2 linked regions of the Synechococcus elongatus PCC 11801 genome follow. Each later gene encodes a partner of the first gene's protein in a complex. Links are inferred from orthologs where the notes say so. Each region holds a gene or a part of one and is shown in the gene's direction. Other genes may lie near its edges.

Region 1 (3,268 bases):
GATCGGAACTCATCCAGCAGTTTTGGGCCGAGATTACCGCCGAGTTGATGCCGCAGCAGTCTTAACCCGGCTGCAGTGGCAACAGTCTGAAGCAGCTGTTTTCAACTGCCCTTAGCGATCCAACGACTGCTGGCGTAACCGCACCGATTCTGCATGCGATTCCAAGCCTTCAGCGGTCGCCAGAACATCGACTGCTCGCGCCACCCGTTGCAACGAGGCGGCGGTGTATTCAATCAGGCTAGAGGACTTGAGGAAGGTTTCCACACTCAGGGCTGAGGCATAGCGAGCTGCTCCCGAGGTTGGCAGGGTGTGATTGGGGCCAGCGACATAGTCACCGATCGCTTCTGGCGTCAGAGAGCCGAGGAAGATCGCCCCCGCATGGCGAATCTTTTCAACGAGTGCCCAAGGATCTTCGACTTCCAGTTCCAAGTGTTCGGGCGCAAACTGATTCGAGAGCTTCACGGCTGTCTCCAGCGAGTCCACCACGATCGCAAGGCCGTAGTGAGCGATCGCTTTTTCGGTGACCAACCGGCGCGGATGATCCTGCAGCTGCCGTTCGACTTCGAGGCTGACCTGCGTTGCCATCTCTAGATCGGGCGTGATCAAAATCGCCGCTGCCAGCGGATCATGTTCTGCCTGAGCGAGCAAATCCGCAGCAACCCAACGCGGGTTGGCACTGCGATCGGCAATGATCAGCACCTCAGAAGGCCCTGCCAAGGAGTCAATGCCGACGGTGCCATAGACCAATTTCTTAGCCAGCGTCACATAGATATTGCCGGGGCCGCTGATCACATCAACCTTGGGAATGGTCGCCGTGCCGTAGGCCAAAGCTGCGATCGCCTGTGCTCCACCCACACGGTAAATCTCTTCAATCCCAGCCTCTTGTGCCGCGACAAGAACAGCCGGGTTCAAGCTGCCATCCGGCCCTGGTGGCGTGGTGATCACCACCCGTTCCACTCCAGCGACCTTGGCAGGAACAGCATTCATCAGCACCGTGCTGGGATAAGCTGCTCGCCCACCCGGTACATAGAGACCAGCACGGTCGACAGGGGTATAACGCTTGCCCAACACTTCACCATCGGCCCCAAACTGGACCCAGCTTTTGGGTACGCGCTGACGGTGAAATGCCTCAATTTGACGATGGGCTAACCGGATCGCATCAAGGAGGTCTTTAGGAATTTGCTGATAGGCCGCATCTAGCTCGGCGCCACTGACCCGCAGGTTCTCGGCTTGCAACGCAAAACCATCAAATTCTTGGGTGAATTCGATCAGAGCGGCATCGCCGCGACGCTGCACCGCTTGGACAATCTCCCGAACGCTGGCTTCACGGTGGACGACGGCATCATCATGGGTGCGATCGCAAATTCGCTCAATTTCAGCCTGAGCTTCAGCGAGGTGAGAAACAATTCGCAGCATGACCCCATCCAGCAGCGGAACCCAGAGTGGCAAGGACTCTCGAAGGATGAAAACTTCTCAATCTTGAGCCCGAAAGTCCTTTCAGCTTATCGCGAGTCCCAATTGGGCGACTCTCAGCGATTGCGATTACCCTGTCAGCACAATCTCCAAAAACCTGATATGATCGTTGACTGTGCGATCTACAACAGACGGATTTTCTGAGCTGTGGCTAATATCAAGTCTGCCATCAAACGTGTCCAGATCGCGGAGCGCAACCGCCTCCGCAATAAGGCCTACAAGTCAGCAGTCAAAACGCTGGTCAAGCACTGCTTCACGGCCTTCGACGCCTATGCGGCAGACCCCAACGAAACCGCCCGCCAAGCAGTGAACGAACGCCTCTCGGCGGCCTACAGCAAAATCGACAAAGCGGTGAAACGCGGCGTTCTGCATGCCAACACCGGTGCGCGCAAAAAAGCTCGTCTTGCCAAAGCCTTCCACCTGAAGGTTGACCCCCAAGCCTAGACCGCGATCGCCCCTCACTGTAGGGCTATTGCTGTTCACTGTTGCTGGGATTGTCGACCTCACTCAATGCAGCTCGTCGATACTCACGTTCACCTCAATTTCGACTGCTTCGCGGCAGAACTAGATGCCGTGGCTGATCAATGGCGCCAAGCGGGTGTGACTCGCTTGGTGCATTCCTGTGTTACGCCGGCGGAATTTCCACAACTGCAAGCGATCGCTGATCGCTTTCCAGAAGTGTCGTTGGCAGTGGGCCTGCATCCCCTTGATGTAGAGCTTTGGCAGGATGACACGGCTACAGAAATTGAGGCTTTGGCGCGGGCTGATCGGCGGGTTGTGGCGATTGGTGAGACGGGCTTGGACTTTTTCAAGTCCGAAGACCACGAGCATCAGTACGCTGCGGTGGAAGCCCAGTTAGCAATCGCGCGATCGCTGGATCTGCCAGTGATTCTGCACTGCCGTGAGGCAGCGACAGCCATGGCCCAAGTCCTGCGATCGCAGCAGTCCCAGCCCGGGCCCCTGAGAGGGGTGATGCACTGCTGGGGCGGCACGCCGGAAGAAACCCGCTGGTTTTTGGATCTCGGGTTTTACATCAGCTTCAGTGGCACCCTGACGTTTGGCAAAGCCGAGACGATTCGCGACTCGGCTCGGCTCGTGCCCGGCGATCGCCTGCTGATTGAAACCGATTGTCCGTTTCTAGCGCCAGTTCCCAAGCGGGGCAAGCGCAATGAACCGGCTTTCGTGCAGCATGTGGCGGCTCGGATGGCTGAAGTCCGTTCCGAAACTCTGGAAGCGATCGCGGCAACTACCACCCGCAACGCTTTCGAACTGTTCCGTTTACCGACTGCTCTACCGCAAGTTGCTTAATCCTTAAGCAATCAGCAAGGGTTGTCAAAGACCGTTACAATTGTAGATTCGCGCTTCGGCGCTAAACGACCGAGGAGACGCATGGCTGAGCAAACGCAACTCGCTCCCGCTGCCTTCCATTTACCTGATCTTGTTGCCATTCAACGGAATAGCTTCCGTTGGTTCCTAGAAGAAGGACTAATTGAAGAGCTAGAAAGCTTTTCACCGATCACAGATTACACCGGTAAGCTTGAGCTGCACTTCCTCGGTAAGCAGTATAAGCTCAAGCGCCCGAAGTACGACGTTGATGAAGCAAAACGGCGCGATGGCACCTACTCGGTGCAGATGTATGTACCGACGCGCCTGATCAACAAAGAGACGGGCGAAATTAAGGAGCAGGAAGTCTTTATTGGCGATCTGCCTCTGATGACCGACCGCGGCACCTTCATCATCAACGGTGCTGAGCGGGTGATCGTCAACCAAATCGTCCGTAGCCCTGGGGTTTACT
Region 2 (3,064 bases), 920 kb from region 1 along the record:
GCGTCGGTGCCTGAGGAAGCCATCCATGATTCAGCAGGAAACCTATCTCAACGTTGCCGATAACAGTGGCGCTCGGAAGCTGATGTGCATCCGCGTCCTGGGCAGCAACCGCCGCTATGCCGGCGTCGGCGATGTGATTATCGCCGTGGTCAAGGATGCTCTCCCCAACATGCCGGTCAAAAAATCGGACGTGGTGCGGGCTGTAATCGTCCGGACGAAAAAAAGCTTGCGGCGCGATAGCGGCAACGTCATCCGTTTCGATGACAACGCAGCGGTGATCATCAATGCCGATGGCAACCCTCGTGGTACGCGGGTCTTTGGCCCCGTGGCTCGGGAGCTGCGCGATCGCAACTTCACCAAAATTGTTTCGCTTGCTCCGGAGGTGATCTAATGGCTGTTCAAAAGCCAGTTCGCCACAAAGTTCACGTCAAAAAAGGTGACACCGTTCAGGTGATTGCCGGCAAAGACAAAGGCACCGTGGGCGAAGTGCTCCAGGTCTTCCCAAAAACTAGCCGTGTGTTGGTCAAGGGCGTCAACCTGCGCACCAAACACGTCAAGCCTCGCCAAGAAGGGGAGTCTGGCCAAATCGTGGTTGAGGAAGCCTCGATTCACAGCTCCAACGTGCAGCTCTACTCCACCGCTCAAAAAGTGGCGAGCCGAGTGGCCTACACCTTCACGGAAGACGGTCGGAAAGTGCGCAAGCTCAAAAAGACCGGCGAAATCATCGATTGATTCACCAGTCCCTGACCCAGCCCAGGGAAATGAGAGTTTTCTATGTCCCTCAAAACCAAGTACCGAGACATCATCGTTCCGAAATTGATGAAGGAGTTCGGCTACACGAACATTCATCAAGTTCCCAAAGTTGTCAAAGTGACGATTAACCGTGGCTTGGGCGAAGCAGCCCAGAATGCCAAGGCGTTAGAGTCCTCCCTCGCTGAAGTTGCTAAGATCGCTGGTCAAAAGCCAGTTGTCACTCGGGCGAAAAAAGCGATCGCAGGCTTCAAGATTCGTGCTGGCATGCCTGTCGGCTTGATGGTGACCTTGCGGGGCGATCGTCGCGATGCGTTCCTCGAACGGTTGATCAATCTGGCCCTGCCGCGAATTCGTGACTTTCGTGGCATCAGCCCCCGTAGCTTTGACGGGCGTGGGAACTACACCCTTGGTCTGCGCGAGCAGCTGATCTTTCCCGAGATCACTTACGACAGCATCGACCAGATCCGCGGCATGGACATCACCATTGTCACCAGTGCCAACAGCGACGAAGAAGGCCGTGCGCTGCTGCGTGAGCTGGGCATGCCCTTCCGGGAGAACTAAGAGGCACTTCCAAGCGAAGAGGAAATTATGGCGGTCAACGATCCGATTGCAGATATGCTGACGCGCATCCGGAATGCCAGCGAAGCGCGCCACGCGACCACCGTGGTGCCCGCATCCCGGCTTGCTCGCAGTATTGCTGAAGTGCTCAAGCGCGAAGGCTTCATCGCTGACTTTGAAGAAAGCGGCGAAGGCGTTCAACGTCACCTTGTGCTGAGCCTGAAATACAAGGGCAAAAATCAGCAGCCCATCATCAAAGCCCTCAAGCGGGTCAGCAAACCCGGCTTGCGAGTTTATTCCAACCGTCGTGACCTACCGCGCGTTTTGGGCGGTATTGGCATCGCGATTATCTCCACTTCCCAAGGCATCATGACGGACCGAGATGCTCGGCGTCAGGGAGTGGGTGGCGAAGTGCTCTGCTACGTCTGGTAGTCGACCGGTTGTCGGAGTCCCCACAGGAGCAGTCCAGTGTCTCGTATTGGTAAACGTCCCATCCCTATCCCCGCGAAGGTCAGCGTGGCGATCGACGGTCGTTTGGTGTCTGTCAAAGGCCCCAAAGGCGAACTGAGTCGCGAGCTACCCAGCGGCGTTGTCGTGACTCAAGAAGACGGCAACATCATCGTGTCGCGCGCCGATGAATCGCGCCTTGCCCGCCAACGTCACGGCCTGAGCCGGACGCTGGTTGCCAACTTGGTTGAGGGCGTCGATGCCGGCTTCCAAAAGCGCTTGGAAATCATCGGTGTTGGTTACCGGGCCCAAGTTCAAGGCAAGACCTTGGTCTTGAATGTCGGCTACAGCAACCCTGTGCAAATTGAACCGCCCGATGGCATTCAGTTTGCAGTCGAGAACAACACCAACGTGATTGTTAGCGGCATTAGTAAAGAAGTCGTGGGTAACACGGCTGCCCGCATCCGCGCCGTGCGGCCCCCTGAACCCTACAAGGGTAAAGGGATTCGCTATGCAGGCGAGGTTGTCCTCCGTAAGGCTGGCAAGACAGGTAAGAAGTGATGAAAGTAAGTCGTCGCGAATCCACCCGTCGCAGACACCGCCGTGTTCGCCGCACGATTGTCGGCACGCCGGCTCGTCCGCGTCTGTCGGTGTTTCGCTCCAACAACCACATCTATGCGCAAGTGATCGACGATGCTGCGGGCCACACGTTGGCTGCTGCATCCAGTCTCGATCCGGATCTGCGCCAAGCATTGACGTCTGGTGGCAACCAGCAAGCTTCGGCAGCCGTCGGCAAGCTGATTGCCGAACGGGCTCAAGCCAAAGGCGTTACGACTGTCGTGTTCGATCGCGGCGGCAACCTTTACCATGGTCGCGTCAAGGCTTTGGCCGAGGCGGCCCGCGAAGCTGGACTGGAGTTCTAGGTGATGGCTGAAGAGAAAGACAAGAAGCAGTCTTCCCGTCGGCGCAGCAATCGTCGCACCGAGAAGGAAAGCGAGTGGCAAGAGCGGGTGGTTCAAATCCGCCGTGTCACCAAGGTCGTCAAGGGTGGTAAGAAACTCAGCTTCCGGGCGATCGTGATCGTTGGTAACGAGCGCGGTCAAGTGGGTGTTGGTGTGGGCAAAGCCAGCGACGTGATCGGTGCTGTCCGTAAGGGCGTGGCCGATGGCAAAAAACACCTCGTCAGCGTGCCCTTGACCCGTGATCAGTCCATTCCTCACCCCAGCACTGGGGAAGGCGGGGCTGCTCAAGTCCTGATCCGTCCTGCAGCGCCTGGTACTGGTGTAATTGCCGGTGGTGCTGTCCG

The links.
Region 2: rpsT (region 1) and rpsH share a complex: the UniProt entries of both Bacillus subtilis proteins name them as parts of the 30S ribosomal subunit. The link is inferred for Synechococcus elongatus PCC 11801 from one-to-one orthologs.

The regions. Positions count from the first base shown.
Region 1 is NZ_CP030139.2:646,090-649,357, forward strand. What follows is about bases 319-3,268. They hold rpsT (30S ribosomal protein S20), read left to right. Parts: upstream 319-1,620; coding sequence 1,621-1,917; downstream 1,918-3,268. Other genes in these bases: hisD (histidinol dehydrogenase), read right to left, coding at 319-1,416; DOP62_RS03030 (TatD family hydrolase), read left to right, coding at 1,984-2,781; rpoB (DNA-directed RNA polymerase subunit beta), read left to right, coding at 2,863-3,268. Also shown: DOP62_RS03015 (ATP-dependent helicase), read left to right, coding at 1-65; more of hisD, read right to left, coding at 112-318. UniProt on the Bacillus subtilis protein: Binds directly to 16S ribosomal RNA.
Region 2 is NZ_CP030139.2:1,564,459-1,567,522, forward strand. The notes cover bases 297-3,042. They hold rpsH (30S ribosomal protein S8), read left to right. Parts: upstream 297-1,341; coding sequence 1,342-1,743; downstream 1,744-3,042. Other genes in these bases: rplN (50S ribosomal protein L14), read left to right, coding at 297-391; rplX (50S ribosomal protein L24), read left to right, coding at 391-732; rplE (50S ribosomal protein L5), read left to right, coding at 775-1,314; rplF (50S ribosomal protein L6), read left to right, coding at 1,780-2,319; rplR (50S ribosomal protein L18), read left to right, coding at 2,319-2,681. Also shown: rpsQ (30S ribosomal protein S17), read left to right, coding at 1-14; more of rplN, read left to right, coding at 26-296; more of rpsE, read left to right, coding at 3,043-3,064. UniProt on the Bacillus subtilis protein: One of the primary rRNA binding proteins, it binds directly to 16S rRNA central domain where it helps coordinate assembly of the platform of the 30S subunit.